Regions from separate parts of the Nonomuraea sp. NPDC049709 genome, predicted to be linked through region 2. Evidence: riboswitches for the same ligand, from Rfam matches in the RefSeq annotation. Region 2 holds a riboswitch; the other holds the start of a gene.
What was found. A riboswitch is a leader RNA that binds a small molecule or an ion and turns the genes downstream of it on or off. The one in region 2 is predicted to bind cobalamin.

Region 1 (19,579 bases), on a different contig from region 2:
CCACGAGGCCCGCGTCTGCCGCTCGGTGAAGGCACGCGCGCTCTGTGGCCTGAGCCGGGCGACGGCCGCCTCCGCCCACTGCGCGGGTACGTCGTGGTAGAGCGCCTCGACCGGCGGCTCAGGAGCCGGCAGCAGCTCGGTGTCCTGGGGGAACCACGGCCCGCCGAGCGGCGTGACCACCGCCTCCCCCGCCTCCAGCATGTGGGCCGCGAGGTAGACGAGCCGCCGCACGTTCGGCACGGTTTCGGCCACCTCGGTGACGGGGACGCCGCCGTAGGAGTGCGCGAGCACGGTGACCGGTCCCTCGATGGCGCGCAGATGTTCCCGTACGGCCCGCGCGTCGTCGTACATCCCCGCGTGTGGATCCCCCGACGTGCTCGGCAGGTCCACCGTGGACGTGCGCCAGCCGCGTTCTTCCAGCTCGGGTACGAGCCGATCCCAGCACGACGGTCCGTGCCAGGCGCCGTGCACGAGCACCAGCGTCTCCTTGTTCACCACGTTCTCCCCCCGTTTTCGCATGACACCCGGCCAGGATGGCAGGGCCGCGTATACGCGCCGCCTACACGGCATTGACGCGATGTCAGCGCGATGACGCACCAGCCCCCGGCCTGATGAGTTCGGCGGGGGTGCAAGCGGGCAGTCGACCTGTCGAGCGCCTTGCCCGAGGCGTCCTACACGGCCGCGAGACACGGCACGCCGCGGCCGGCCTCGAACTGGGGGAACAGCGCGTCGCCCTCGACCAGGTTGGAGGCGACGGCCTCGGCGTACAGGTGACGCTGGATGTGGTCCGGCGCCAGGATCATCGTGAGGTTGGCCTCCTCGACCGCCTCGGCCGGGGTGACCACGCGCAGGCCGTCGTTCTCCGCCTTCCCGCGGCTCTAGGAGCCCTCGGGCAGGCCGACGCGCACGTCCACACCGGAGTCACGAAGGGAGAGCGCATGGGCGTGGCCCTGGCTGCCGTACCCCAGCACGGCCACGTGGCGTCCCTGGATGATCGACAGGTCGGCCTGGTCGTCGTAGTAGATCTCGGTCACTTGCTCAAACCTTTCAGGCGGTACGGTCCAGCACTCCTGAGGGCCGGTCATCAATGGACGCGGCTGACGACAGCCGAGCCGGCCCTACTGGAAGTCACATCCAGGGTTGGGGGCATCGGTGGAAAGGGACGTGCCGTGGGGCATGATGTAGACGACATCGAGAACGACGGGCTTCTTGCCGAGGTTGCGACCGATGTGCACGTATTTCGAGCCGCCCGGCTCGGTGATGGTGCTGCCCTTCTTGTAGACACCATCCGACTTGCACGAGGAGTCGAAGTGGCTCAGCGTGCCGTTCTGAACGACTCCGAAGATGGTGTGCTGGTGGTAGTGCCAGCCAGTACTCTGCCCCGGGGGCAGAGTGATCCGCCGGACGATGTAGTCCATGCCGTTCAGAGTGCTTTGCGAGATCACCACGCCGGTGACTCCCGAGCCGCCCGGGGTCGCGGAGGCGGGGCTTGCGATGAGAGAACCACCGGCGATCACGCCTGCGGTCAACCCCCGAAGAAGCAACGTACGCACGTCTCTTACCTTTCCTTGATCTTTGGCGTCACTGTTCTGCCGTGAGGTTCTTGTGTGGCTGGTAGTCGGTCCCGCCGGGACCGTCCGGAGTGGTCTGTGAGGATTCAGCGCAGGCGTACGGGCAGCGCGGAGAGCCCGTTCATGATCATGGAGGCGTTCCGGGTCAGAGTGGCGGGATCGGCGTCGAGCCGCAGGCCGGGGAACCGGTCGAGGAGCGTGCCGATGGCGATGCGGGCCTCGACGCGGGCGAGCGGCGCGCCCACGCAGTAGTGCACACCGTGGCCGAAGGCCGTGTGGACGGCGCCCAGACGGGTGAGGTCGAGCTGGTCGGGCTCGGGGAAGTGGACCGGGTCGCGGTTGGCGGCCTGCACGGCGACGACGACGCTCTCTCCCGCTTTGATGGTCACGTCGCCCACCTCGATCGGCTCGGCTGCCACGTACGACAGCGTGGTTTGCGCCGGGGCGTCGTAGCGCAGCAGCTCCTCGATCGCGGGTTCGAGCAGGGCCGGGTCGTCGCGGAGCAGGGCCAGTTGGTCGGGGTTGCGCAGCAGTGCGTACACGGCGTTGCCGATGAGGTTGACCGTCGTCTCATGCCCGGCGATGACCAGCAGGAAGATCATCGAAGTGAGTTCGTCCTCGCTGAGGCGCTCCTCCCCGTCCCGGGCCGCGATCAGGTCGGAGAGCAGGTCGTCCTGCGGCGCGCTCCGCTTGCTCGCGACCAGGTCGCGGGCGAAGGCGAGCATGGTGCGGAGGGCGTCCTCGTACTCCGCGAAGGTGCAGGTCCCGGGCGCGATGATCCGAGCCGTCCACCGCCGGAAGTTCTCCCGGGACGCCTCGGGAACGCCGAGGAGCTCGCTGATGACGCCGATCGGCAGAGGATAGGCCAGCGCGGACATGAGGTCGACCGACTCAGCGCCGTCGAACGCCGACAGCAGCTCGTCGGTCATCTCCTGGATCCGCGGGCTGAGCCACTCGACCCTGCGCCGGGTGAACACCGTGGTCACCAGCTTGCGCAGCCGGGCGTGGTCGGCCCCGTTGAGGTTCAGCATGTGCGAGTAGAGCCCGCGGGCCAGCTCCTCGGGCAGCCTGTCCGCGTACGCGCCGCTCCGCCAGCCGCCCTTGACCAACCGCGGGTCGGACATCAGCGTGCGGGCCTTCTCGTGTCCGGTGATCAGCCACCCGCGCACCCCTGAAAGCGTGGCCACCCGGTGCGCGGGCCCCCTGCTCATCAGCTCTGCGTAGATCGCGTCACGCTCGCCGTCGAGGATGGCGGTGAACGGGCTGACGCTTACAGGCTGAACCGTGGACATTGACCCCCCATAACTGCTCCGGCTCCCGCAGGCATCAAGAGGGGAGCCGATCAAGCGTGTCCTTTTCGTAGACCCCAGTAGCTTGCCGGGAGGCGTTATACGCTGCGCATACGCCTCATGGACGGAGTCCGCGCGCTCTGGTGATCGCCGGCCCGTGGAGGTGCCATACCCGCCATTGCGCGGCAGGGGCGTCTCCCGTGAGCTTGTGTGACAGCGTCGACTCGCCGACACCTGCGGATCCACCGATGAAGAGGAGATCCCGGCGTTGGCGATCAGCTTCAGCCGTTCCAGCCGGAACCGCTCACGTTCGGCGGCCTCGCCCGAGACCCCGCCAGCGCCGTACCCGTCCAGAGACCGTAGACCGGCTCGCTGATCCGCACGAAGCTGCTGGTACTGGCGAGCAACACCATCAGGACGCCCTGCTGTTGCGGCGTGCCGTGATCCATCCGCGCGCCGGCGCAATCGAGGCCGGGCGGGCCGAGAACGATGAACCTGCAGGCGGGCGACCGCGACCGTCATATGACGTCCACGGTCGCGGCCGCCGCGCCGGGTGCGATGGCGATGCCCTTGCCAACGCCGGTGACGGCAGGACGAGCAGCACCACCGGTCGTACGGAGATCGCGGCTCTGGCCCGCATATGAGGATCGCGCTGCGACATCAACTTGTATGCAACTCCCGTGTGTTCGCTGGCTAGCGTTTTTTCCCGTTGAGGCTTCCCGGCATGGAGATTCCCTGTGACCATTCAGCCCCTCCACCCGCTACGTGCAGCACGAGACCGACCACCTGGATGGGGTGCTCTTCCTCGACCGGGTGGATGCCCAGAGGCGCGGGGTGGAGGCGATCCGCTCGGCGGGATGGCACGACGAGGCCACCCCGCCGCAGATCAAGGTCAGCCTGCACTGATCGGCCCCACCTGCTCTCGGCCAGGGAACGAGGGCGGGCCGCCGCGGCGGCGGGAACAGTCGCGAAAGCCATGAATTGCACGCTCAGCGCCTTGGCGCAACAAATTTGGAGCCAGTTCTATGTATATCGAAAGCTCCCGTCATGAGGTACGAGAGGAATCCAGCCAGAAACGCGGCGAATCAGGATGGGGGCAGCCGCCGGCCGGGCCCCCGCATTTCGAGCGGGGAGAACTGCCCGTCAATCTTCAGGGCCGGGCTCTGCTGCCGGAGGATGACGGCTATTCGGACGAGACCCGTACCTACAATCTGAGGAACGACGTCCGGCCGGGTGTGGTCATCGCCGCGGCGTCGGCACGGGATGTGCAGGCCGCGGTGCGCTTGGCAGCGGCCAAGGGCGCGCCGATCGCCGCCATGGCCACCGGGCACGCGATGCAGCCGGTGCCGATCGGGCCGGACGCGGTGCTGGTCAGCACCCGGGCCATGCGCGACATCACGGTCGACGCCGAGGCACGGACGGCCCGGATCGAGGCTGGAGTGCGCTGGGGCGAGGCCGTGGCCGAGATGACCAAGTTCGGGCTCGCGCCGTTGAACGGGGCCAGCCCCAGCGTGGGAGTCGTCGGCTTCGTGCTGGCCGGCGGGCACAGCCCCATGCTCGGCAGGGCCTACGGATACGCCGCCGACCACGTCAACAGCATCGAGGTGGTCACTGCCGACGGCAGGCTACGCACCGTCACCGCGGTCAGCGACGCTGAGTTGTTCTTCGGCCTGCGTGGCGGGAAGGGCAACTTCGGTATCGTCACCGCTGTCGAGATCGAACTCTTCCCGGTCACCACCCTGTACGGAGGCTCCATCTTCTTCCCGGCCAGGAGCGCCACTGCCGTGCTCGACGCCTACCGTGAATGGGTGCAGACCGTCCCGGACAGCATGTCGTCCTCCGCCGCGCTGGTGCGGATGCCGGACGCTCCGATCCTGCCGGAGCCGCTACGCGGCAGGCAGGTGGTCAGCATCCGTATCTCTTGCACAGAACCCTCGGAGAACGCCGCCGCATTGGTCGAGCCGCTGCGCACCGTCACGGCACCGCTCATGGACACGGTGCGGGAGATGCCGTACGCCGACTGCGCCTCCATCCACTCCGACCCGGTAGATCCGACCGCCGTCCTCGAGCGCGCCGGGCTCCTGCGCGAACTCACCCCGGAGACCGTCGACGCGCTGGTTGCGGTCGCCGAAGAAACGACGGCTCCTCCGGACCTGCTGGAGATCCGGCATCTGGGCGGAGCATTCGCCCGTCAGCCTGGCGTGCCGAACGCGATCTCGTACAGGGACGCCGCGTTCACGCTCTTCATCGCCAACATCGGAGGGGCGATCGACGCCGACGCGATCGACGCCGCCCAGACAATGGCAATCGAACGGCTACGGCCATGGTGCACCGGCTACACGCTTCTCAGTTTCATGTCCGACGCCGACACGACGGAGCGGGGCTACACGCCAGAGGTCTACCGCCGATTGGCCTCGCTGAAGCAGCGCGTTGATCCGTTCAATCTGTTCCGGCTCAACCACAACATCCGTCCCGAAGTCTGACCGAGCCTCTTGCGCGGAGTGCTTCCACCTCTGCCGGCGTTCGACTGTTCGGGGCTGGCCGAATACGCCTGGGCGAAGGCCGGGGTGAAGATCGGAGGCCACACCGCGACACAGTGGCGCGCGGGTATTCGTGTCCCGCGTACTGAAGATGCTCGCTGGACCCGTTCCCAGCATGTACGACCCCGCCGGCCAACTGCCGTCCCTGCCGTCCGGCGACCGACCCGCGCACACTTCGTCCGGGTTCGGTCCTCGGGCGGCTCGGCCGGTGCCTGAACAGACCATCACCAAGGCTTGACTTCGCCCTCGGTAGGCGACGAGGTGCCTGGGCACCATACTCAAGCAACTCCACTTTGCCCAACCGGGAGCCCACGCCGAGGTAAGCGCTTCGGTTGGGTCGCGGCGAATCCGAGCAGCGAGCCCTTAGGGCGGAAGCTGAGAGGCCTCGCGATCGCCCCGTCCGTCTCAAGGGTCCAAGGGGCAAGAGCGTGTGCTCACGCAGGAGACCAGCCAGACAAGTACCGGGCTCCCAAGTGGCCCACGGGACGCCGGCTGAAGGGATAACAGCATGAGGATGCAATTCATCTCCGCCAAGAACATTCACACCGTGGGACGTTCAGTGATCCGCTCAGCATTGGCACTCAACCTTGTCTGGATCGGGCGGCTCAAGTTCGAAGACTACGAGGTCGAAAACATCCGCCCGCTGGTCGCATCCAGTCCGCTGTTCTCGCTGCTCGTCGACAAGCTGGGCGAAAAGCAGCTGGCGAGACTCATCGGCGTGACCGAGATTGCGATGGGCTCGTTGATCGCGGTGCAGCCGCTCAACCCCAGGGCCTCGGTGCTCGGCAGCCTCGGAGCGGTCGGCATGTTCGCCGGCACCCTCAGCTTCCTGGCCACGACGCCGGGGGTCTGGCAGGAAAATCATGGGGCTCCGAAGCTCTCCATGGTGGGACAGTTCCTGGTCAAAGACAGCGTGCTTCTGGGGGCCTCCCTGGTAACACTCGCCGAGTCCTTGCAAGCCGCCCAGCGCCGATAGTGCCCGAGGCCTCCGGGCTCAGCCCCGCCGGGCGGCACGCTGGGCACGCGCCGTCCACGTGACGTTCCCATGCCCCACAGGAGTGGGCGCCGGATGAGGTCTGCCGAACACTGAGGCAGGCCACGATGCCATGAAGGGTGCGGCACCGGTCGGCGTGTGCGGCCCGCCGAGTGACCACCGGAGTATCTGATGTCGTACGACAACCTGCTGATCGTCCTGGCGGTGGCCGCCGGCGTCCCGTTCCTCCTCGCCATGGTGCCGCGCTTGCCCGTACCCGGTGCCGTCCTCGAGATCGTGGCAGGTGTCGTCCTCGGCCCGGCGGTGTTGAACGTGGTGACGGTGGACGCCGCCGTCCAATCATTGTCGATCATCGGCTTGGGCTTCCTCCTGTTCCTGGCCGGACTTGAGATCGACATCCGGCAACTGCGCGGGCCGCGGGCGCGACTGGTCGGCCTCGGCCTCGTCGGGACGCTCGCGCTGGCCGCCATCGTCGGCCTGTTGCTGCGCGTAGCGGGGCTGGCCGAGAGTCCACTGCTGGTCGGCACTGCTTTGGTGGCCACGTCACTCGGCTTGCTGGTGCCCATCTTGAAGGACGTCGGCGCGATCGACCGGCCGGTCGGCCAGCTGACCATCGGCGGCGCCTCGGCCGGTGAGATCAGCGCTGTGGTGCTGCTGTCGCTGTTCTTCTCCGAGCATTCGTCGGGCCCGGGCGCCAAGCTGCTGCTGCTCCTCAGCCTTGCCGGACTGGCGATGCTCATCGTGCTGGCGTCGATGCGGGCGGGGCGCTCGATGTGGCTGTCCCGGGCCGTGGAGATGCTGGCGGACACAAGTGCGCAGGTCCGGGTCCGCTTGACGATGCTCCTCGTGGTCGGACTGTCCGCGATGGCCTTGCATCTCGGGTTCGAGGCAATCCTCGGTGCCTTCATCGCGGGAGCCGTGCTCCGGTTGATCGACCCCGACGCGGAACAGACCCACCCGCAGTTTCATCTCAAACTCGAAGGTCTGGGCTACGGATTTCTCGTCCCGGTGTTCTTCGTGACAAGCGGTATCCAGTTCGATCTCGGCGCCCTGTTCTCCGACGCCGAGACGGTGTTGCGGGTGCCGATGTTCCTGGCCGCGCTGCTCCTGGTTCGCGGACTTCCCGCGCTGGCCTACCGCTCTGCCGGTCTGTCGCGCGCGGAGGTCATGGCCAGCGGGCTCCTGCAGGCCACATCGCTGCCGGTGATCGTGGCCGCGGCGACGATCGGCCTGAAGCTGGACGCCATCCGTCCGGAGAACGCCGCCGCGCTGGTGGCGGCGGGCCTCCTGTCGGTGGTCGTGTTCCCCTTGCTGGCGTTGCGCCTGCTGGGCCGTTCCACCGTCCAGACCGGGCGGCGCCCGATGAGCTCGCCCGGCGGAGGGCGTTGACGCTTTCCTCGACCTGCAGGCCGATCCCCGGAAAAACGCCGGCCAGACCGACGTGCGCGGCGGCGACATCCTGGACCGCTCGGCCGCGCTGGTACGCCCGGCGGCACACTCGTCACCACCGAACCGGCCCCGAAACGGCCGGGCGATCTTCGCCGTCGAACCAGGTCCGCGACCGTCTCGCGGACCTGGCCCGACGGTTTGGCTGAGCGGCGACGCGTCAACATCGACGAGCAGCACCGACCACTCACAGGGCCCTCATCGCGTTGTCGTCGGTGGGGGGAGAGCGTCGCGGTGGCAGCTCTCGCCCCGCTCCCGGTCGAGCTGATGAAGATCCGCAGGTCCCGGATCAACGCCGTGCGTTCTGTGTGCGAATGCCCACCCGCGACGCACTCAAGAAGGGCGAGGGGCACTGACCGTTCTCGCGGTGCTGCCCGCGTGGGCGGAGATCGGCTATTACAGGGTCCGGCCTACAGACCGCACCCGCTGGGCTTTAGGCCTGGGCGCACTGTTCGCCTGCGGGCGGCAGCTGGTGGCCCGCAGCAACGCCATCGACGCCGACACGATCGTGCCATCCACCGCCAACGGAAATGAGAGCCGCAGCCGGCTCATCCTCCCCATGCGCTGGCCAGCTCACGCATATGCCGGAACGACACCACAGCAGCGATCTCGGCCAACACCAGCACAGCCGCCGTGGTCGTCTACCGAATCCACCGATGGGACGACGTCACTTCCGCGATCTGCTCCCCGGTTCCCGCCGCCGGGGGCTCGGCAGATCGCTGCCGCGCTTCTGCAACGCCCACTTCCTCGGCTGGACCGTCTATCAAGGTCATCGCCCGCCTGCCGGAGCTGCTGACCTCGCCTGACGCCGCGGGGGTGGCCTCACAGCCTCGACCTTCGCCTGTCGGCTCCGGTACTTGTCTACATCGGCAGGACATCCTGATCAGGAGCCGTCTCGGCGTGTTCCTTCTTCCGGGCCCTTCGCAGAGGGCGCTCGCGAGAGTTCAGGGTCTTCTGTGTGCCGCTCCAGGGATTCGAACCCTGAACCTCCGCCTCCTGAAGACGGCGCCTCTGCCAGTTGGGCCAGAGCGGCTGGGCCCCGGGCTTGGCTGGCGTGGGCCGGCCCGGGGCGAGGGCGGGGTCCGGCCGGGGGGCGCCATTCCCACCGGCCAGGCCGTGGCCCGCGGCCCTTTCCTTTCAGGGCCGTGTCCGAGTGGCAGGATTCGAACCTGCGGTGCTCCTGCTCCCAAGGCAGGCGGGCTGACCAAACTGCCCCACACTCGGTTTCCTCGAATGAAACAAGCCGCCTCGAATTTCTTCGAGACGGCTTTTCCGGTAATCCGCGGTTGGATTATCCGGTAAACCGTCGCCGCAGCTCGGGCAGGGCCGGGAGCGGCCGGGGGAGGCTCAGGTAGCGCACTTCGCCGCCCTTCCTGTCGGTTGCGGGGTGTTGCTGAACAATGTCCACGGTAAACCGATGATCGGGCGCGTGCCACATATTTAATTCCGGCCGGCTCAGCGGTCCTTGGTCCAGCTCACGCCCACCCGGGTCTCCGGGGTCTCGACGCGGAAGCGGGGCAGGGCGTCCGGGTAGTTGTCGCGGACGTAGTTGACCAGGAACTCGCGTACGTCGCACTTGAGGTCCCACGAGGACGGCGAGTCCGCGGCGCTCATCAGGCCCCGCAGCTCCACCAGGCCGTTCGGCAGCACGTCGGTGACCTGCAGCGTCCAGTCCTTCTGGTCCCACAGCGGGTTGCCCTGGAGGAACTCGTACAGGGCGTCGCGCAGTTTCGGGACCGGCACCGCCCAGTCCACCCGCAGGTACACGACGGCGAGCACGCGGCTGCCGTGGCGGGTCCAGTTCTCGAACGGGGTCTGGGTGAAGTACGACACCGGCAGCACGAGCCGGCGCTCGTCCCACAGCCGCACCACCACGTACGTGAGCGTCAGCTCCTCGATCCGCCCCCACTCCTCCTCGACCACGACCACGTCGTCCAGCCGCAGCGCGTCGCTGAAGGCGAGTTGCAGCCCGGCCAGCACGTTGCCGATGGTCGGCTGGGCGGCGATGCCGACGACCGCGCCCGCGATGCCGGCCGAGGCGAGCAGCCCGGCCCCGAGCGCCCGCACCTGCGGGAAGGAGAAGAGCATCGCGCCGACCGCGATGACGACGATGACCGCGGCGGCGATGCGGCGGACGAGCGCGATCTGCGTCATGATCCGCCGCGCCCGACGGTTGCGCTCCCCCTCGACCAGCACCAGCCGGTCGAGGACGATGTCCGTGAACGCGTACGTGGCCTGCACGATCAGCCAGGTGACCGCGGCGATCGTGACGAGGCCGAGCACCCGCTCCACCGACCCCGCCACGGCCCGCTCGGACGGCGTGTCGCCGAACATCCCCGGCCCGAACACCACGTTGAACGCCACCACGGCGGCCACCGAGAACGCCGGCCACGTGCAGTGCTCCACCAGGTGCCGGGCGAGCGCGAATTTGCGCCCCATCCTGCTCAGCACTCGCCGGGCCACTTCCACCAGGAGGATCGAGCCGACCACGGCGATTACGAGGATCGGCCAGTCCGCTGGAGACTGCACGCTCATGCCCCCTATGTGTTAGAACGTCTCGTCAAAGCTCACATTGCCCTCAACCGCCACTTGGTAAGCAGAAACACGCCGTTCGAAGAAGTTGGCCAACTCCTGCACGTCCTGCAACTCCATGAACGCGAAGGGGTTCACCGAGCCGTACCGGCCGGGCAGGCCGAGCCGGGCCAGCCGCTGGTCGGCGACGTACTCCAGGTACTGGCGCATCTGGTCCACCCCCATGCCGGGCATGCCCTCCCCGCACAGGTCCGCGGCGAACGCCAGCTCCGCCGCGACGGCCTCCTCGATCATGAGGGTGACCTGCTTGCCCAGCTCGTCGTCGAACAGCGACGGCTCCTCGGCCCGCACCGTGTCCACCACGCTGAACGCGAACTCCATGTGCATGGACTCGTCGCGGAACACCCAGTTCGTCCCGGTGGCCAGGCCGCCGAGGAGACCGCGGGAGCGGAACCAGTAGACGTACGCGAACGCGCCGTAGAAGAACAGACCCTCGATGCAGGCGGCGAAGCAGATGAGGTTCAGCAGGAACTGGCGGCGCTCCGCGGCCGTCTCCAGCCGCCGTAGCCCTTCGATCGAGTCGATCCACCTGAAGCAGAACTCCGCCTTGTCGCGGATCGACGGGATGTGCTCGATCGCGGCGAACGCCTTCACCCGCTCGTCCGGGTCGGGCAGGTAGGTGTCGAGGAGCGTCAGGTAGAACTGCACGTGCACGGCCTCCTCGAAGAGCTGCCTGCTCAGGTACAGGCGCGCCTCGGGGGCGTTGACGTGCTGGTAGAGGTTGAGCACGAGGTTGTTGGCCACGATCGAGTCGCCGGTGGCGAAGAACGCGACCAGCCGGTTGATCAGGTGCCGCTCCTGCGGGGTCATCCTGGCCAGGTCGGCGAGGTCGTTGTGCAGGTCCACCTCCTCGACGGTCCACGTGTTGCGGATGGCCGCGCGGTAGCGCTCGTAGAAGTCGGGGTAGCGCATGGGCCGCAGGGTGAGGTCCATACCGGGGTCGAGCAGCACGAAAAGGTCTCCTTACTGGCAGGCTTCGCAGGTTTCGGGGTTCTCGAGGGAGCAGGCGATCGCCTCGGCGGAAGGGGCCGCGACCGTCGTCTGGGCGATGCGGGTGGCGGGGCGCGAGCGCAGGTAGTACGTCGTCTTCAGGCCCTGCTTCCAGGCGTAGGCGTACATCGACGAGAGCTTGCCGATGGTCGGGCTGGCCATGAAGAGGTTGAGCGACTGCGACTGGTCGATGTACGGCTGGCGCGCGGCGGCCAGGTCGATCAGCGCCTTCTGCGGCAGCTCCCACGCCGTGCGGTAGAGAACCTTGAGGTCGTCGGGCACGCCGGGCACGGTCTGCACCGAGCCGTCGGCGCGCTTGAGGTCGTCGCGCACCTGCTGGGTCCACAGCCCGCGCGCCTGCAGATCGGCTACCAGATACCGGTTGACCTGAAGGAACTCGCCCGACAGGGTCTCCCGCTTGAACACGTTGGACACCTGCGGCTCGATGCACTCGTAGCAGCCGGCGATGGAGGCGATCGTCGCGGTCGGGGCGATGGCGACCATGAGCGAGTTCCGCAGGCCGGTCTCCGCGATCTTCTCGCGGAGCGCGTTCCAGCGCGGCGAGCCGGCCACGCCGTAGTGGTCGGGGTGCAGCACTCCCCCGGCGGCCCGCGTGTCGGCGTACGACGGGTGCCTCCCGCGCTCGGCCGCCAGGTCGGCCGAGGTGTCGTACGCGGCCAGCGCGATCTCCTCGGCGATCCTGGTGGACAGCTCCAGCGCCCGCGGCGAGTCGAACGGCAGCCGCAGCGTGAAGAACACGTCGGCCAGCCCCATCACGCCCAGCCCGATGGGCCGCCACCGCTTGTTGGCCGCCTCGGCCTCGGATGTCGGGTAGAAGCCCAGGTCGATGGTGCGGTCGAGGAAGCGTACGGCGGTGCGCACGGTGCGGCGCAGCCGCTCCCAGTCCATGTCCTTCCCGGCGCCGTCCCCGGTCAGGTGGGCGGCCAGGTTGACCGAGCCGAGATTGCAGACGGCCGTCTCGGCGTCGCTGGTGACCTCGAGGATCTCGGTGCAGAGGTTCGACAGGTGGATGACGTTCTCGGGGCGGGCGGTCTGGTTGGAGGTGCGGTTGGCGGCGTCCTTGAACGTCATCCAGCCGTTGCCGGTCTGGGCGAGGGTGCGCATCATCCGGCCGTACAGGGTCCTGGCGGGGATCTGCCGGACGTACCGCCCGGCCTCCTCGTACGCGCGGTACGCGGCCGTGAACGCCTCCCCGTACAGGTCCGTGAGGTCGGACACCTCCTTCGGGTCGAACAGCGACCACGTCCCGTCCGCCTCGACCCGGCGCATGAACTCGTCGGGGACCCAGTTGGCCAGGTTCAGGTTGTGGGTGCGGCGGGCGTCCTCGCCGGTGTTGTCGCGCAGCTCCAGGAACTCCTCGATGTCGGCGTGCCAGGTCTCCAGGTAGACGCAGGCCGCCCCCTTGCGCCGGCCGCCCTGGTTGACCGCCGCCACCGAGGAGTCCAGCGTGCGCAGCCAGGGCACGATGCCGTTGGAGTGGCCGTTCGTGCCCCTGATCAGGGAGCCGCGCGAGCGCACCCGGGTCCAGGAGATGCCGATGCCCCCGGCGTACTTGGACAGCCGGGCCACCTGCCCGTACCTGTCGTAGATGCCCTCCAGCTCGTCGCGCGGCGAGTCGAGCAGGAAGCAGGACGACAGCTGCGGACGGCGCGAGCCGGAGTTGAACAGGGTGGGCGAGCTGGGCAGGTACGACAGCGTGGACATGAGCGCGTACAGCTCCGCCGCCTCGGCCACCGACTCCGACAACCCGCAGGCCACGCGCAGGAAGAAGTGCTGCGGCCGCTCCAGCACCCCCCGCGTCTCGGGGTGGCGCAGCAGGTAGCGGTCGTACACCGTGCGCAGCCCGAAATACTCGAACCGGTCGTCCGCCTCGGCGGAGACCAGCGCGTCCAGCTCGGCGGCGTGCGCGGCGACGAACTCCGCCAGGCCGTCCTGCACGAGCCCGGCCGCGTGGGTGGCGGCGATGGACTCCGAGAACGTCCGTACCCCGTGCGCGGCCGCCTCGTCGGCGATCTCCTCGGCCAGCAGCCGGGCGGCGACCCGCGAGTTGGCCGGGTCGGTGATCACCCGGGCGGCGGCCTCCTCGATGGCCAGGCGGCGGTCAACCTCAACGATCTGAGTCACGTGCTCTCTCTCCTCGCGAGCTCATCCCCGTGAGGGCACGCGAGAGCACGGCGAACCGGATCACCGGCCGCGTCGCGCTCCGGCCCGCCCTCGAGGCCCTGAACACTTCATGCCGGGACACACGGCCCGGCACGACGCTGGCAGGTCTTCGGGCTCGCGGGCGCGCTCCATGGCTCCTACTGACCGTCGCTTCCCGGATCTCTCCAGTGCACAATGACGGCGGTCGTTCCCGCTCACCGCTGCGGGGCAGCCCCGGAATCTCACCGGGTTCCCTTTTGCTCCGCCTCCGGAGAGGCGAACCAGCGACGACCAGGATCCTACATCTAGTGGCCGTTCCCGCAACTACCCCAGCATGTTGTGGCTTTGGTGGTGTCGAGCAGTCCGAGGTCCCGCAGGACCGCGCGGGTGCGGGCGATCTCGGTGCCGACCCAGCGGGCGAAGTCGTCGCCGACGAGGGGGATCGACAACCAGCCGGCGGCCCGGCAGGCCGCCTCCCAGCCGGTCGAGCCGATCACCGCTTCGCACATGCGCAGGGCGGCCTCGCGGCTCTCGTCGGCCATGTCCTCGGATCCGAAGGCGGCCACCCAGTCCGTGAAGTCCACCCGCACGCCGCACTCCAGCAGTGTCGGCACGTCGAGGTCGGGCACGCGGGTGGCCGAGGACACCGCCAGCGCCCTGACCCGGCCGCGGCCGATGCCGGCGCGCCAGCCGGTCAGCGGGCCCGCGGCGGCGGCCCCCTTGCCGGCCAGCAGCGCGGTGGCCGCCTCGCCGCCGCTGGGGTAGCCGGTGTACTCGACCTGCCTGGTGTCCGCGCCGAGGGCCTTGGCGATCAGGCCGAACAGCAGGTGGTCGGGCTCGCCCTGCGGCCCGCCCACCAGCGGCGTCCGGCCGGGCGAGGCGACCAGCCGGGCACCGAAGTCGTCGAAGTCCTTGACCGGCGAGGCGTCGGGCACGACCACGACCTCGACCTCACCGCTGAGCCTGGCCAGTGGGGTGCCGGTGTCGAGCAGGCTCTGGCCGTTGTTCAGCTCGGCCGCGGCCAGCGCGGGCAGGCCGGTCACCGTGATCGGCGTGCCGGCGCCCGACTCGAACCCGGCGGTCCGGGCCGCCCCGGCGAACGCCCGCCCCACGGGGGCCCAGCGCGGTCCGCTCGGATTGATCGAGAAGCCGGTACGCGGCACGCCCCCGCCGGTGCGCTCCGTACCGCACCCGGCGGCGCAGGCCGTGACTCCCAGCCCCCAGACCAGGAACCGCCGCCGGCGCATCTGCTTCTCCCCGGAATCCCCCATTACTCTAGGTTAATAACCCATTACACGCCGCTATACACCCGGGTCGCGACGAACACAACAAATCGCTTTTCTTCGCGCTTTTTCGTGATTTTTAAACTTATTGGGTTTTCTTGCCGACCCCGGCCATGAGTGACGACGGCAACGACCAGTCGCCCACCAGCTTGGGCCGGTCCGGACGCCAGTCGGTGGCCTGCACGAGCCCCGGCGGCTCCAGCGGGAACCCGCCGAAGAACGCGCGGATCCGGGCCGGGGTCCGGTCGGTCCCGTCCCGGGCGGAGGAGCCGCCGCGCTCCTCGTCCTCCAGGTGCGCCATGGTCGTGGCGTGCGAGATCACCAGATAGCCGCCCGGCGCCATCCGCTCGCGGAGCACGCCCACCGCCTGCTGGGGGTGGGCGGAGTCCGGCAGGAAGTGCAGGATCGACACCAGCAGCACGGCGATCGGCTGGTCGAGGTCCAGGAACTCACCGGCCCCGGCCAGCACTTCCGCGGGATCCAGCAGGTCGGCCTGGACGAAACGGGCCCTGCCCGGTGCGTGCCGGAGCAGGGCCGTGGCGTGGGCGGCGACGACGGGGTCGTGGTCGACGTAGACGACCCGGGCCTCCGGGGCCACCTCGTGCGCGCTGCCCTGGGTGGGCAGCCCGCTGCCGAGGTCGAGGAACTGGCGGATCCCGGCACGCGCCACGTAGCGCACGGCGCGCTGGAGGAAGGCCCGGTTCGCGCGGGCCAGCGCGACCGCCTCCGGGATCAGCTCGGCGAGCTGGTCAAGGGCCAGACGGTCGACCGCGAAGTTGTCCTTCCCACCGAGCATGTAGTCGTACATGCGTGCGGGATTGGGCCTCTGTTGGTCGAACTTCCGCACAGTATCGAATTTATGTCGTCGCAAGCCAGATAACGATAGTTTGCGCTGAATTGGACTCAGTTACTCAACCGTTACGCTCTTGGCGAGGTTGCGTGGCTTGTCCACGTCGCGGCCCAGCGCGACCGCCGCGTAGTACGCCAGGAGCTGGAGGGGAATCGTGAGCAGGATGGGGTCGAGCTCGATCTCGTTCTTGGGGATCACGATCACGTCGTCGGCCAGCTTGGCGTCCGGCTGGCGGTGGCCCACCATGAGCACCTGACCGCCGCGGGCGCGGATCTCGCCGAGCGTGGTGAGGTTCTTGTCGAGCAGCTCGTCGTCGGGGACGATGGCGACCGTCGGCATGTCGGGGCCGATCAGCGCGAGCGGGCCGTGCTTGAGCTCGCTGGCAGGGTAGGCCTCGGCGTGGACGTACGAGATCTCCTTGAGCTTCTGCGCGCCCTCGCGGGCCACCGGGTAGCCGCGCACCCGGCCGACGAACATCATGCTCGCGTGCTTGGCGTACTTGTCGGCCAGCTCGGCGATCTTGTCGCCCTGCGCGAGGATCTGCTCGATCTGCCCGGGCAGCCGGCGCAGGCCCTCCACGATGCGCCGCCCGTCGGCCGGCGACAGGTCGCGCACCCGCCCCAGGTGCAGCGCCAGCAGCGCGAACGCCACCGAGGTCGAGGTGAACGCCTTGGTCGAGGCGACCGAGACCTCGGGGCCGGCGTGCAGGTAGATGCCGCCGTCGACCTCGCGGGCGATGGCGCTGCCCACGGCGTTGACGATGCCGATGACCCGGCCGCCCTTGCGCTTGAGCTCCTGCACGGCAGCGAGGGTGTCGTAGGTCTCCCCCGACTGGCTGATCGCGACGTAGAGCGTGTCGGGATCGACGACGGGGTTGCGGTAGCGGAACTCGCTGGCCGGCTCGGCGTCGGACGGGATGCGCGCCAGCTCCTCGATGAGCTGCGCCCCGATCTGGCCCGAGTAGTACGCCGACCCGCAGCCGATGATCTTCACCCGCCGGAAGCCCCGCGTCTCGCGGGCGTCCATGTTGAGCCCGCCGAGGTGGGCCACGTGGAAGCGCTCGTCCAGGCGGCCGCTCATGGTGCGGGTCATCGTCTCGGGCTGCTCGGAGATCTCCTTGAGCAGGTAGTGCTCGTAGCCGCCGGTGTCGTAGTGGCCGGCGTCCCAGTCGACGGTCAGCGGCTCCTTGGCCGTCTCGCGGGCGTCGCTGGCGAAGGTGTGGAAGCCGTCGGCCTTGAGCACGGCCAGCTCGCCGTCCTCCAGGTGCACGACCTGGCGCGTGTAGCGGACCAGCGCGGAGACGTCGGAGGCGGCGAACATCTCCTTCTCGCCGATGCCCAGCACGATCGGGCTGCCGTTGCGCGCCACGACCACCTCGCCGGGCCGCTCGGCGTCGATCACGGCGATGCCGTACGTGCCGACGACGCTCTTGAGCGTCTTCCTGACGGCCTCCTCCAGCGAGTCGTTCTCGTCGGCCGCGTGGGCGATCAGGTGCGCGAGCACCTCGGTGTCGGTCTCGGAGGCGAACACCACGCCGTCGGCCTCGAGCTTGGCGCGCAGCTCGCCGGCGTTCTCGATGATGCCGTTGTGCACGACCGCGATGCGCTCGTCGGCGGACAGGTGGGGGTGGGCGTTGACGTCGCTCGGCACGCCGTGCGTGGCCCACCTGGTGTGCCCGATGCCGAGGTTGCCCTTGAACCGCACGGGCACGACCTTGGCCAGGTCGGCCACCCGCCCCTTGACCTTGCGAACCTTCAGCCCCTTGTTGGACACCACGACCCCGGCCGAGTCGTAGCCCCGGTATTCAAGCCGCTGCAGGCCCTCCAGCAAGATGGGCGCCGCGTCCTTGGGGCCGACGTAGGCCACGATTCCGCACATCGAGGTCTCCTCTTATCCGTAGACAATCCTGCGTAGCTGCCGCAGGGACAGCTCCGGCGCCGCCACCCGGCGGCCCCGTAATTCGCCGGCGATCCGGGGGAAGATCTCGTCGTTGGTATATCCGCGCGTCTTCAGCTCGCCGTGACGGCGCCGGACGAACTCCTCGACGGACTCGGAGAAGTACGACAGCACGTCGGCGACCACGCGGGCGGCCTCGCCGGGGTCGAGCGGGCTCGTCCTCGTGAGGTGGGTGATGAGATCTTCGTACGGATGCCGTGCCGTGGACACAGACGAGGACACTACGACTCTGGAACGAGACACGCCAACATCCTGCCCGATATCGGGCAGGAATTAACTCTATAGCGCGCTCGAACGGCCCCAACCCCTGGCGAACCGCCAGCAGGCGAAGGCTCCGGCGGCCGTTCCGAGCCCGGCGAGCACCGCCGCGGGCCCGGCCGTACCGGCGACGTCGCCCCGCACGGCGGCCTGCAACATGATCGTGGCCCAGTAGCCGGGCGAGATCGGCGCGACGGCCTGCGCCCAGGACGGCATCAGCGCGAACGGCACCAGCGCCCCGCCCAGCGCGCTGACCGACAGGGCCGCGATGTTGCACAGGGTGCTCAGCTCGCCCTGGCTGCGTACGACGCCGGCGACCGCCGTGCCCGCGCAGAGCAGGACGAAGCACCAGACCACCACGGCCAGGGCGAGCGGCCACAGCGGCCCGGCCGGGCGCATGCCGACCGCGAGCACGCCGTAGACCAGCAGCGCGGCCTGCTGGACGACGAGCACGGCGAAGACGGGCAGGGCCTTGCCGATCAGGATCTCGGGAACCGCGGCCCTGGTCGACCGCAGGCGCTCCCAGGTGTGCCAGGAGCGTTCGGTGAGCGAGGCGTTGGCGACGTCGGCCATGGACAGCACCGAGAACATCACCAGCAGGCCCGTGACCGCCTGGGTGGCCTCGCCGAGCATGCCCTTGAAGATCAGCATGAGCACCATCGGCATGACCAGGTAGCTGACGAAGTGGGCGGGGTCCCGCCTGCGCAGCAGCGCGTTGTGCCGGGCCAGCACGGCGACGCGCCGCAGCGACGCCCGCACGGCGACGCCGCGCGCGCCCTCGATTTCCCGGCTCGGTTCACGACGCATGGGACAGCTCCCGGTAGAGGTCGTCGAGGGACGGCTGGCGGATGTCGATGCCGCGTACCGGGCGGTCGAGGTCGCGCAGGAGGGCGGCCAGGGTGGCGGTCGGGTCGGTGGTGGCCACGGTGATCTCCTCGCCGCCCTCCACGGTGACCCTGACCTCGCCCGGCAGGTCCTTGAGCAGCTCGGCGCCGGTGCCCCTGGCGATCACCCGGCCGTTCCTGGCCACCGCGATCGTGGCCGCCAGCTCGGTCAGCTCCGGCAGGTAGTGGGTGCAGTAGACGACAGTCGCGCCGCCGTCGGCCCGGCGCCGCACCGCCGCGAGCAGCGCGGCGCGCGTCCCGGGGTCGGCGCCCGCGGTGGGCTCGTCGAGGAGCAGCACGTCGGGGCCGGGCAGGAGGGCGGTGGCGGCCTGGACGCGGCGCTGCTGACCGCCGGACAACACGCTCACCCTCCGGTCGAGGACATCGGTGAGCGCAAGCTCCTCGGCCGTGCCCCCGACGGCCGCCGCCAGGGGCGGTCCGCGCAGCCCGGCGAGGCCGCCGAAGAGCCGTAACGTCTCCCGTACGGTGATCGTGGGGTAGAGCGCGAGCTGCTGCGGCGCCACCCCCACATCGCCCTTGACGTGCACGTGACCGGCATCCGGCGCCGTCAGCCCCCCGGCGATCTCGAAGAACGTGGTCTTGCCCGCCCCGTTGTGCCCGACCAGCCCCGCGATCTCCCCTGGCTCCACCCGCAGGTCGAAGCCGTCCAGCGCGGTGACGGCACCGTACCGCTTGACCAGCCCGCTCGCGATCAGCATGATGATCGACCTCCCTAGTCTACGATGTAGACTGCTCTACACTG
Region 2 (11,993 bases):
GCGGGAGGAGCCGGAGGCGCTGGCCGGATGGCTGGCGGATCCGCACGCGGCCCCGCACGGCGGCGAGAGCCTGGCCGCGCTCGCAGAACGGGTCGGGGACTGGCTGGAAGCGGTACGCGAGAGTCCCACCCGCCCCGAGGCGGTCACCGGCCGGGCGCAACCCGGGATGGTCGCCGGCGCCGTGCCCTCTGAGGTGGTCGTCATCTGTGATGTCGGTGTGATCCGGGCAGCGCTCGGGCATGCGCTGGGGCTGGATCCGCCCAGCGCCGCCCGTTTCGACATCGCGCCGCTGTCCTTCACCGAGCTGACCGTCACGCGAACCGGCTGGCGGGTCGCTCATGTCAACCGGAAGGTTCTGTCTTGGTCAACACCTACCCGTTCAGCGCGGTCGTCGGGCTCGATGACCTGAAGCTGGCGCTGGTGCTCAACGCGGTCTCCCCCCGGGTGGGCGGCGTGCTCGTACGCGGTGAGAAGGGCACTGCGAAGTCCACGATCGTACGCGCGCTCGCAGCCCAGCTGCCCGCCGTGGACGTGGTGGCCGGTTGCCGCTTCGCCTGCGACCCGGCGGCGCCCGACCCCGGGTGCCCGGACGGCCCGCATGAGAGCGGCGTCGAGGGCGTGAGCCGTCCGGCCGCTCTGGTGGAGTTGCCTGTCGGAGCGTCCGAGGACCGCCTGGCGGGATCGCTCGACGTGGAGCGGGCGCTGACGGAGGGCGTGAAGGCGTTCGAGCCGGGCCTGCTGGCCGCCGCGCACCGCGGGGTCCTGTACGTCGACGAGGTGAACCTGCTGCACGACCACCTCGTGGACCTGCTGCTCGACGCGGCCGCCCTCGGGACCTGTTACGTCGAGCGCGAGTCCGTGTCCGTCCGGCACGCCGCCCGGTTCCTGCTGGTCGGCACCATGAACCCGGAGGAGGGCGAGCTGCGGCCGCAGCTGCTCGACAGGTTCGGGTTGACGGTCGAGGTCAGGGCGTCGCGCGATCCCGGGGAGCGGGCCGAGGTGGTGCGGAGGCGGCTGGCCTTCGACGCGGACCCGGCGGCGTTCGCGGCCCGGTGGGCGCGGGAGGAGTCGGAGCTGGCGGGGCGGATCGCCACGGCCCGGGAGCGGGTGGCGGGCGTACGGCTGCCCGACGCGCGGCTGCGGCAGATCGCCACGGTTTGCGCGGCCTTCGAGGTGGATGGTCTGCGAGCCGACCTGGTCACGGCGAGCGCGGCGATCGCCCATGCGGCCTGGCAGGGGCGGGCGGTGGTGAGCGTCGCGGACGTACGCGCGGCGGCCCGGCTGTCGTTGCCGCACCGGAGGAGGCGGGACCCGTTCGACGCGCCGGGGCTGGATGAGGCACTGCTCGATGAGCTGCTGGAGCGAACCTCAGAGGATGACGATCCGGACGGGAGCGACGGTCCGGACGGCCCGGACGGCCGTGGTGGACCGGACGGCCCGGACGGCCCGGACGGCCGTGGTGGCCCGGATGATCGTGGCGGGGCCGACGATCGTGGCCGGACGGACGGTCGTGGCGGTGCGGACGGTGGTCCTTCTGGCGAGGGGGCGGCTGCGGGTGGTGACGACGGCTCTCCGGGTGCGGGCCAGGACGGTGGGGGCGCCGACCGGGTGGCCGGGCGCGAGGACGGCGGTGAGGTCGTGCCGCGTGAGCCGGGATCGGAGGCGACCGGCGGCGATGCGGGGGCAGGACACTCCGGGCGAGAGGGGCGGGTGGACGGGGTGACGGCGCCGTACCGGGTGCCGTTGCTGGAGGTGCCGGGGCTCGGGGAGGGGGCGTCCGGGCGGCGGTCGCGCTCGCGGACCCCGCACGGCCGGGCCACCGGGTCGCGCCGCCCCTCCGGGCCGGTGCGCGACCTGCACGTGACGGCGACGCTGCTGGCGGCCGCCCCGCACCAGAGGGAACGCGGGCGCGGCGGGCCGGGGCTGGTGCTGCGCGGGGACGACCTGCGTGAGGTGGTGCGTGAGGGCAGGGAGGGCAACCTCGTGCTGTTCGTGGTGGACGCGAGCGGCTCGATGGCGGCGCGCAGGCGGATGGCGGTGGTCAAGACGGCCGTGCTCAGCCTGCTGCTCGACGCCTACCAGCGGCGCGACAAGGTGGGGCTGGTGACGTTCCGGGGCGCGGGTGCCGAGGTGGCGCTGCCGCCCACGTCGTCGGTGGAGGCGGGTGCGGCGCGGTTGCGTTCGCTGCCCACCGGCGGGCGTACTCCGCTGGCGGCCGGGCTGGTGCGGGCGGCGGAGGTGCTGCGGGTGGAGCGGCTGCGGGATCCGGCCAGGCGGCCGCTGCTGGTGGTGGTGACCGATGGGCGCGTCACGGCGGGCGGGGACGTTGACCGGGCGGCCGGGCTGCTGGCGGGCACGGCGTCGGTGGTCGTCGACTGCGAGAGCGGGCCGGTACGGCTCGGCCTGGCGGGGCGGCTGGCGTCCCGGCTGCGGGCCCGGCTCGTTCCGCTCGATGACCTCGCCGATCTCGGGTCGGTCGTCCGCGATCACCGGCAGGCGGCAGCTGACCATAGGGGCGATCGTGGTTACCGGAAGGTGGTCTGAGTCATGCCGCAGGGAAAGCCGGCCGTCGTGCCGGATGACGGCCTCACCACCCGGCAACGCCGTACCAGGCCGCTGCTGATCGTCCACACCGGCCCGGGCAAGGGCAAGTCGACGGCCGCCTTCGGGATGGCGTTGCGGGCCTGGAACCAGGGGTGGCCCGTCGGGGTGTTCCAGTTCGTGAAGTCGGCCAAGTGGCGCATCGGCGAGGAGCGGGCGCTCAAGGTGCTCGGCGACACGGGCGAGGGCGGCACGGTGACCTGGCACAAGATGGGCGAGGGCTGGTCGTGGATCCAGCGGCCCGGCACCGAGGAGGACCACGCGGCCGACGCCCGGGAGGGCTGGGAGCAGATCAAGCGCGACCTGGCGGCCCAGACGTACCGGTTCTACGTGCTGGACGAGTTCACGTACCCGCTGAAGTGGGGCTGGCTGGAGCTTGACGACGTGCTGGCGGCGCTCACCGGGCGGCCGGGCAACCAGCACGTGGTGATCACCGGCAGGGACGCGCCCGAGCGGCTGATCGAGGTGGCCGACCTGGTGACAGAGATGGGCAAGGTACGCCATCCCATGGACGCCGGGCAGAAGGGACAGAAGGGTATCGAGTGGTAGTTCCGCGACTGGTGATCGCGGCGCCGTCGTCGGGGAGCGGGAAGACGACGGTGGCCACGGGCCTGATGGCGGCGCTGCGGGGGCGGGGGCTGAAGGTCTCGCCGCACAAGGTGGGGCCCGACTACATCGATCCCGGATACCACGCGCTGGCCACCGGCCGTCCGGGACGGAACCTCGATCCGTGGCTGGTCGGTGAGGAGCGGGTGGGCTCGCTGTTCCGGCACGGCGCGGCGGGGTGCGACGTGGCGGTGGTCGAGGGCGTGATGGGCCTGTTCGACGGCAGGGGGGCCACGGACTTCGCCTCGACCGCGCACGTCGCGCGGCTCCTGGCGGCGCCCGTGGTGCTGGTCGTGGACGCGGCGCGGCAGAGCAGGTCGGTGGCGGCCGTGGTGCACGGGTTCGCCACGTTCGACCCCCGGGTGCGGGTGGGCGGGGTGGTGCTCAACCGGGTGGGGTCGGACCGGCACGAGGAGCTGTGCCGGGCCGCGCTGGAGGCGGCGGGCGTGCCGGTGCTGGGGGCGATCCGGCGCGACGACGGCGTGGCGACGCCGTCGCGGCATCTGGGGCTCGTCCCGGCGTCCGAGCGGGTGAGCGAGGCGGTGGTCTCGGTGGAGCGACTGGCGGCGCTGGTGGCCCGGTCGTGCGATCTCGACGCGCTGTTGCGGCTGGCTAGGTCCGCTCCCCCGCTGGACGCGGCCCCGTGGACGCCTCCGTACGCGGCCGTCCGCGAGCGGCCGGTGGTGGCGGTGGCGGGCGGGGCGGCGTTCACGTTCGGGTACGCCGAGCACGTCGAGCTGCTGCGGGCCGCCGGAGCGGAGGTGGCGGTGTTCGACCCGTTGCGTGACGAGAGGCTGCCGGACGGCGCCGCCGCGCTCGTGATCGGCGGCGGGTTCCCCGAGGTGTACGCCGCCGAACTGGCCGCCAACACCCCCCTTCGCGAGCAGGTGGCGGCCTTCCCCGGCCCCATCGCCGCCGAGTGCGCGGGGCTGCTGTACCTGTGCGACGAGCTGGACGGGCAGCGCATGTGCGGACGGGTTCCCGGGCGGGCGCGGATGACGTCCAGGCTGACGCTCGGCTACCGGGACGCCGTCGCGCTGAGGCGCTCGCCGCTCACGAGGGCGGGCGAGCGCCTGCGGGGACACGAGTTCCACCGCACCGCCGTCGAGTACGCGGGCGAGCCGCTGTTCCGCTGGGACGGCGGCGCCGACGGGTACGGCGATGCCCGCGTGACCGCGTCCTACCTGCACCTGCACTGGGCCGGGACGCCCGGCCTGGCTCAGCGGCTGGTGTCGTCCTCCAGGTCGCCTTCGGTCTTGAGATAGACCTCCTGCAGGCCGCGCAGGATCTCCGGGTCCGGGTGCTGCCACATGCCGCGCTCGGCGGCCTCGAGGAGGCGTTCGGCGATGCCGTGCAGCGCCCACGGGTTCGAGCGGGCCATGAACTCCTGGTTCTCGGGGTCGAGCACGTACGCCTCGGTGAGCCTGTCGTACATCCAGTCCGCCATCACGCCGGTGGTGGCGTCGTAGCCGAACAGGTAGTCGACGGTCGCGGCCAGCTCGAACGCGCCCTTGTAGCCGTGCCTGCGCATGGCGGCCAGCCAGCGCGGGTTGACGACCCTGGCGCGGAAGATCCGGGAGGTCTCCTCCGAGAGCGTGCGGGTGCGTACGGCGTCGGGGCGGGTGCTGTCGCCCACGTACGCGGCCGGCGCCTTTCCCGTGAGCGCGCGGACGGTGGCGACCATGCCGCCGTGGTACTGGAAGTAGTCGTCGGAGTCGGCGATGTCGTGCTCGCGGGTGTCGACGTTCTTGGCGGCCACGGCGATCCGGCGGTAGGCGTCCTCCATCTGCGGGCGGGCGGCGACGCCGTCGAGGTCGCGGCCGTAGGCGAAGCCGCCCCACACCGCGTACACTTCGGCCAGGTCGGCGTCGTCGCGCCAGTTGCGGCTGTCGATGAGCGGCAGCAGCCCGGCACCGTACGCGCCGGGGGCCGAGCCGAAGATCCGCATCGTCGCCCGGCGCTCGTCGCCGCCGGTCCGGGTGACGTGGGCACGCACGTAGTTGTCCTCGTCCGGCTCGTCCAGGCCCGCGGCCAGCCGTACGGCGTCGTCGAGCATGCTCACCACGTGGGGGAAGGCGTCGCGGAAGAAGCCGCTGATGCGTACCGTCACGTCGATCCGGGGCCGGCCGAGCTCGGCGAGGGGGATCGGCTCCAGGCCGGTGACCCGGCGCGACGCCTCGTCCCACTCGGGGCGGATGCCGAGCAGGGCCAGCACCTCGGCCACGTCGTCGCCCGCCGTACGCATGGCGCTGGTGCCCCAGACGGACAGCCCCACCGAGCCCGGCCACTCGCCGGTGTCGGTCCGGTAGCGCTCCAGCAGCGAGTCGGCCATCGCCTGGCCGGTCTCCCAGGCCAGCCGGCTGGGCACCGCCCGCGGATCGACCGAGTAGAAGTTGCGGCCGGTCGGCAGCACGTTCACCAGGCCGCGCAGGGGCGAGCCGCTCGGCCCGGCCGGGACGTAGCCGCCGTCGAGGGCGTGCAGGACGTGGTCCAGCTCGTCGGTGGTGCGGGCCAGGCGCGGCACCATCTCGGTGGCGGCGAAGGCCAGCACGCGCGCGACCAGCTCGACCCGTTCCTCGTCGGCCGGAAGAGGGTCGTCAGCGACCTCATCGGCCACGAGGAGTCCCCGGGCGGCCTCGTCGGCCGGGATGACGGCGCGGGCGACCTCTTCGGCCGCGTCCGGTGCCCAGCCGCGCCGCTCCATTCCCTCCACCAGGGCGCGGGCCGTGGCCTCCGCCCGGTCCACGGCTCCCAGCCCTGCCGTGCCGTCCTCGGCCAGGCCAAGCGCCTCGCGCAGGCCCGGCAGCGTCTCCCGGCCGGACCACATCTGCCGGGCCCGCAACATCGCCAGCACCAGGTCCACCCGCACCTGCCCCTCCGGCGCCTGGCCGAGCACGTGCAGGCCGTCGCGGATCTGCGCGTCCTTCACCTCGCACAGCCAGCCGTCCACGTGCAGGATGAAGTCGTCGAACTCGCTGTCGTGCGGCCGGTCCGCCAGCCCCAGATCGTGGTCGAGCCGGGCGGCCTGGATCAGCGTCCAGATCTGCGCCCTGATCGCGGGCAGTTTGGCCGGGTCCATGGCGGCGATCGTGGCGTGCTCGTCGAGGAGCTGCTCCAGCCGGGCGATGTCGCCGTAGGTCTCGGCGCGGGCCATCGGCGGCACCAGGTGGTCCACCAGCACGGCGTGCGCGCGCCGCTTGGCCTGCGTCCCCTCCCCCGGGTCGTTGACGAGGAAGGGGTAGATCAGCGGCAGGTCGCCGATGGCCGCGTCGGTGCCGCACGCGGCGGACATGCCGGCCGACTTGCCGGGCAGCCATTCCAGGTTGCCGTGCTTGCCGACGTGCACCATCGCGTGCGCGCCGAACTCGTCCGACAACCACCGGTACGCGGCCAGGTAGTGGTGGCTGGGCGGCAGGTCGGGGTCGTGGTAGATGGCGATCGGGTTCTCGCCGAAGCCGCGCGGCGGCTGCACCATGACCACCAGGTTCCCGGCCCGCAGCGCGGCCAGGACGATGTCGGTCCCGCTGTCGCCCTCGTGCACGAACAGCTCCCCCGGCGGCGGGCCCCAGTGCCGCTCGATCCCGGCGCGCAGGTCGGCGGGGAGCGTGCGGTACCAGCGCTCGTAGGAGGCGGCGGAGATGCGTACCGGGTTGCCGGCCAGGTGCTCCTCGGTCAGCCAGTCCTGGTCCTGTCCCCCGGCGGCGATCAGGGCGTGGATGAGCGCGTCGCCGTCCTGCTCGGCCACGCCGGGGAAGCCGTCGCCCAGGTCGTAGCCGGCCTCGGCGAGCCGGGCCAGCAACCGGACGGTGCTGGCGGGCGTGTCCAGCCCGACGGCGTTGCCGACGCGGGAGTGCTTGGTCGGGTACGCCGACAACATCACCACCAGCCGGCGCCGGTCGGGGGGCGTGTGCCGCAGCAGCCCGTGCCGTACGGCGATGCCCGCCACCCGGGCGGCCCGCTCGGGGTCGGCCACGTAGACGGTCAGCCCGTCCTCGTCGATCTCCTTGAACGAGAACGGCACCGTGATGATCCGCCCGTCGAACTCCGGGATCGCCACCTGCGAGGCCGCGTCCAGCGGCGAGAGCCCGTCATCGTTCTCCTCCCATGCCTGCCGCGAGGTGGTCAGGCAGAGGCCCTGCAGGATCGGCACGTCCAGGGCCGCCAGCGCGCCGACGTCCCACGCCTCGTCGTCACCGCCCGCGCTCGCGGTCGCCGGTCGCGAGCCGCCCGCCGCCAGCACCGTCACCACCAGCGCGTCGGCCGCGCGCAGGGTGTCGAGCAGCTCGGGCTCGGCCGTACGCAGCGACGAGCAGTAGACGGGCAGCGCCTGCCCACCCGCGTCCTCGACGGCCCGGCACAACGTCTCGACGAACGCCGTGTTGCCCGCCATGTGGTGCGCCCGGTAGTAGAGCACGCCGATCACGGGCCCGTCCTGGCGGCGCGCGGCGCGCTCCAGCCGGCCCCAGGCGGGGGCGGGCGCGGGCGGGGCGAAGCCGTGGCCGGTCAGCAGGACGGTGTCGGACAGGAACTTGTGCAGCTCCGCCAGGTTGGCCGGCCCGCCGTGCGCCAGGTAGGCGTGCGCCTCGGCGCAGACCCCGCCGCTGACCCCACCGTATTCGGCGGACAGCTCCATCAGCTCGGCGTCCGGTGCCTGCTCCCCGCCGAGCACCACCACCGGGCGCGGCCCGGCCAGCAGCGCGTCGAGACCCTCCGCCCAGGCGCGGCGCCCACCGAGCAGGCGTACCACGACCAGGTCGGCGCCCTCCAGCAGGGCGGGCAGGTCGTCGGCCGTCAGGCGGGCGGGATTGCCGGGCCGGTAGGCCGCTCCGCTGGCCCGGGCGCTCAGCAGGTCGGTGTCGGAGGTGGAGAGCAGCAGGACGGTACGGCGGTCGCCGGGCACGGCACGATCCTCCCTCGGGGTCCTCGCCCCGGTAGCGGGTGTCGCGACGGCTGGAGTCTCCTGGCTCCCGGATCAGCGCTCACCCCGGCCTTCCCACCCGTCGCCGGGCAGTGGCCTGCGGTGGGGTTCGCTCCCCGGTCACAGTGGCGGGACCGCGCCGGTTTCGCACCGGCTTCCTCCCATGCCATCGCCTACGCAGGAGCCTACGGCAGAACCGACCCGCCCCATAAGTGGCGTTACCATCCTGATCGTGTCCATAGCCGACTTTTCCGGACGTGTCCGCCCTGACGCCTGTCCGGGAGCGCTACAGGTGCACGAGGCCGCCGACGGCCCGCTGGCCCGCGTCCGCCTCCCCGGCGGCGCGGTGTCGCCCGCGCAGCTGCGCGAGCTGGCGTCCTGCGCGGCGGACCTCGGCTCGGGCGTGATCGAGCTGACGTCGAGAGCGAACGTGCAGGTCCGCGGCCTGCGCTCGCCCACCGCCTTCGCCTCCCGGATCGCGGCGGCGGGCCTGCTGCCGTCCCCGGCCCACGAGCGGGTCCGCAACATCGTCGCCTCCCCGCTCGGCGGGCGGGGCCCCGGGGGCCGCCTGGACACGCAGCCGCTGGTACGGGCACTGGACGAGGCCCTGTGCGCGCACCCGCGCCTGGCGGAACTGCCCGGGCGCTTCCTGTTCGCCCTGGACGACGGCACGGGCGACGTGACCGGTCTCGGCGCGGACGTCACCTTCGCACCCGCCCCCGGCGAAGGCGCGGCGAGTCCCGGCACGGGGCCACGGGCGCCGGCTGCCCCTCGGGATGAGCCACCACCGATGGCCCCTCGGAACGGGCGGCTGCTGCTGGCGGGCTCGGACACCGGGCTGACCGACGGCCCGGACTCCGCTGTCCCGCTGATGATCGCCGCCGCCGAGGCGTTCCTCGACGAGCGGTCACGCGCGGACGGCGCCGGTGCGTGGCGCCTCCACGAGCTCCCGGACGGCCCCGCCCGGATCACCGCCCGGATCACCGCCCGCTTGACCGGCCCCGCGACAGGCGACGCGACCGCCATCCACCCGGCCGCCATCGACGCGGCACCAGCAAGCGCAAGCGGCGGCGCGGGCGGGGATCGGGACGGGCTGGGCAGGGCGCGGGCTGGGCGGGTGGTGCAGCGGGACGGGCGGGTGGCGGTCGAGGCGGTCGTACCGCTGGGCCGGTTGTCGCCCGGGCAGGCGCGGGCGCTGGCCGACAGCGGCGGCGTCATACGCCTGACCCCCTGGCGGACCGCCGTGCTGCTGGACCTCTCCCCCGCCGAGGCCGACCGCATCACGAGCGCGCTCGACACCGCCGGCCTCGTCACCGACCCCCGCTCCCCCTGGGCGGGCGTCACCGCCTGCACCGGCCACCCCGGCTGCGCGAAGTCCCGGGCGGACGTCCAGGCCGACGCGCGTCGCTGGGTGGCCGGCCTGGACGAGGCGCCCGAGACACCCGTGCACTGGTCCGGATGCGAGCGGCGCTGCGGCCTGCCGCGCGGCCGGGTCGTCCAGCTGATCGCCACCACCGACGGATACGAGGAACACCGCCAGTGACCGACTACATCCGCGACGGCGCCGAGATCTACCGGCGCTCGTTCGCGACCATCCGCGCCGAGACCGATCTCACCGGCCTGCCGCCCGAGGTGGCGCAGGTGGCGGTGCGGATGATCCACGCCTGCGGCATGACCGACCTGGTGGCGGATCTGGACTGGTCGAGCGAGGTGGTGACGCGGGCGCGGAGGGCCCTGCGCGGGGGCGCGCCGGTGTTGTGCGACGCGCGGATGGTGGCCTCCGGGGTGACCGTGAGCAGGCTGCCCGCCGCCAACGAGGTGGTGTGCACGCTGGGCGACCCCCGCGTCCCGGAGCTGGCCGGAAGGCTGGGCACCACCCGCAGCGCCGCCGCCCTGGAGTTGTGGCGTGACCGGCTGGACGGCGCGGTGGTGGCGATCGGCAACGCGCCGACCGCCCTGTTCCGGCTGCTGGAGCTGGTCGCCGAGGGCGCGGGCCGACCGGCGGCGGTGCTCGGCATCCCCGTCGGCTTCATCGGCGCGGCCGAGTCCAAGCGCGCGCTGGCGGACAGCGACCTGGAGTACCTGGTGGTGCACGGCCGTCGCGGCGGCAGTGCGATGACTGCGGCGGCGGTCAACGCCATCGCCAGTGAGACGGAGTGAATGTGATGACGGGACGCCTGTACGGAGTCGGCCTCGGACCCGGTGACCCCGAGCTGGTCACGGTCAAGACGGCCCGGCTCATCGGCGAGGCCGACGTGATCGCGTACCACGCCGCCCGGCACGGCCGCAGCATCGCCCGCTCGATCGCGCTGCCGTACATGCGGGAGGGACAGGTCGAGGAGCTCCTGCTGTACCCGCTGACCACGGAGACCACCGACCACCCGGGCGGCTACCAGGGCGCGCTCGACGACTTCTACGCCGACTGCGCCGAGCGGCTGGCCGCCCACCTGGACGCGGGCCGGACGGTGGTCGTGCTGGCCGAGGGGGATCCGCTGTTCTACGGCTCCTACATGCACATGCACAAGCGGCTCGCCCACCGTTACCCGACCGAGGTGGTGCCCGGCGTCACCTCGGTAAGCGCCGCGTCCGCCTTGCTCGGGCGGCCGCTGGTGGAGCGGGACGAGGTGCTCACCGTGCTGCCCGGCACGCTGCCCGCCGGTGTGCTGGCCGAGCGGCTGCGCGGCACCGACTCCGCCGCCGTGCTCAAGCTGGGCCGGACGTTCGAGAAGGTCCGCGACGCGCTGGCCGAGGCCGGCCGGCTCGACGACGCCTGGTACGTGGAGCGCGCCACGATGGGCGCCGAGCGGGTGGCGCCGCTCAAGGACGTCGACCCCGACGGGGTCCCGTACTTCTCGCTGGCCCTGCTCGCCAGCCCGGCCGAGCGGACCTTCGTCCCCGAGCCGCCGGTGGCAGCGGGGCGGGGCGAGGTGGCCGTGGTCGGCCTGGGCCCGGCGGGGCGGCCGTGGCTCACGCCGGAGGCTCAGGAGGCGCTGGCGGCGGCCACGGACATCGTCGGCTACGGCCCGTACGTGGACCGCGTGCCGCCGAACCCGCGCCAGCGCCGGCACCGCACCGACAACCGGGTCGAGGCCGAGCGCGCCCGGCATGCCCTGGAGCTGGCCCGCGACGGCGCCCGCGTGGCGGTCGTGTCGTCGGGCGACCCGGGCGTGTTCGCCATGGCCAGCGCCGTGCTGGAGGCGGCCGGCGGTTTCCCCGAGGTGCCGGTCCGGGTCGTGCCAGGGCTGACGGCCGCCCAGGCGGTGGCGAGCAGGGTGGGCGCGCCGCTCGGCCACGACTACTGCGTGCTGTCGCTGTCCGACCTGCTCAAGCCGTGGGAGGTGGTGGCCGGACGGCTGGCCGCCGCCGCCCGGGCCGACCTGGTGCTGGCGATCTACAACCCGGCTTCGCGCAGCCGTACGTGGCAGGTCGCCGCCGCCCGTGACCTGCTGCTCGAACACCGCGTCCCGGACACCCCCGTGGTGATCGGACGCGACGTCGGCGGCCCGCAGGAGAGCGTCACCGTCACCACACTCGGCGACCTGGACCCGGCCGCGGTCGACATGCGCTGCCTGCTGATCGTCGGCTCCTCCACGACCCGCGTCACCGGCAGCGGCGCCGTCTACACGCCCCGCCGCTATCCCTGAGCCCAGGACACCGCCGCCGCCACCGTGTCCGCCAGCCGGGCGCCGGCGGGCAGCGGCGGCCGGTCCACCATGATCACCGGCAGCCCGGCCTCACGGGCCGCGACGAGCTTGGCCGTGGTCATCGGGCCGCCGCTGTCCTTGGTGACCAGCACGTCCAGGCGGTGCTCCCGGATGAGGGCCAGCTCGCCGTCGACGGTGTAGGGGCCGCGGTCGAGCAGGACGTG

Region 1: another riboswitch for cobalamin. It lies ahead of AB0J69_RS25445 (ribonucleoside-diphosphate reductase subunit alpha); the one in region 2 lies ahead of cobN (cobaltochelatase subunit CobN).

What each region holds. Positions count from the first base shown of each region.
Region 1 is NZ_JBFANM010000025.1:40,567-60,145, reverse strand. Features, by position in the region: gene AB0J69_RS25515 (alpha/beta hydrolase) at 1-519, opposite strand, end outside; partial or broken gene AB0J69_RS25510 (hypothetical protein) at 675-1,085, opposite strand; gene AB0J69_RS25505 (cupin domain-containing protein) at 1,119-1,553, opposite strand; gene AB0J69_RS25500 (cytochrome P450) at 1,658-2,863, opposite strand; gene AB0J69_RS25495 (hypothetical protein) at 3,142-3,309, opposite strand; gene AB0J69_RS25490 (peptide deformylase) at 3,626-3,766, shown strand; gene AB0J69_RS25485 (FAD-binding oxidoreductase) at 3,886-5,343, shown strand; gene AB0J69_RS25480 (DUF417 family protein) at 5,909-6,376, shown strand; gene AB0J69_RS25475 (cation:proton antiporter) at 6,566-7,783, shown strand; gene AB0J69_RS25470 (hypothetical protein) at 8,389-8,439, opposite strand; tRNA gene AB0J69_RS25465 (tRNA-Leu) at 8,800-8,873, opposite strand; tRNA gene AB0J69_RS25460 (tRNA-Pro) at 8,989-9,064, opposite strand; gene AB0J69_RS25455 (mechanosensitive ion channel domain-containing protein) at 9,296-10,369, opposite strand; gene AB0J69_RS25450 (ribonucleotide-diphosphate reductase subunit beta) at 10,388-11,383, opposite strand; gene AB0J69_RS25445 (ribonucleoside-diphosphate reductase subunit alpha) at 11,396-13,567, opposite strand; cobalamin riboswitch at 13,689-13,886, opposite strand; gene AB0J69_RS25440 (tripartite tricarboxylate transporter substrate-binding protein) at 13,891-14,856, opposite strand; gene AB0J69_RS25435 (SAM-dependent methyltransferase) at 14,954-15,715, opposite strand; gene glmS (glutamine--fructose-6-phosphate transaminase (isomerizing)) at 15,776-17,596, opposite strand; gene AB0J69_RS25425 (hypothetical protein) at 17,609-17,884, opposite strand; gene AB0J69_RS25420 (ABC transporter permease) at 17,954-18,739, opposite strand; gene AB0J69_RS25415 (ABC transporter ATP-binding protein) at 18,729-19,535, opposite strand.
Region 2 is NZ_JBFANM010000060.1:208-12,200, reverse strand. Features, by position in the region: gene AB0J69_RS43480 (histidine phosphatase family protein) at 1-409, shown strand, start outside; gene AB0J69_RS43475 (VWA domain-containing protein) at 361-2,544, shown strand; gene cobO (cob(I)yrinic acid a,c-diamide adenosyltransferase) at 2,548-3,150, shown strand; gene AB0J69_RS43465 (cobyrinate a,c-diamide synthase) at 3,159-4,472, shown strand; gene cobN (cobaltochelatase subunit CobN) at 4,427-8,107, opposite strand; cobalamin riboswitch at 8,161-8,286, opposite strand; gene cobG (precorrin-3B synthase) at 8,289-9,668, shown strand; gene AB0J69_RS43450 (precorrin-8X methylmutase) at 9,665-10,285, shown strand; gene AB0J69_RS43445 (precorrin-2 C(20)-methyltransferase) at 10,291-11,769, shown strand; partial or broken gene AB0J69_RS43440 (precorrin-6A/cobalt-precorrin-6A reductase) at 11,760-11,993, opposite strand, start outside.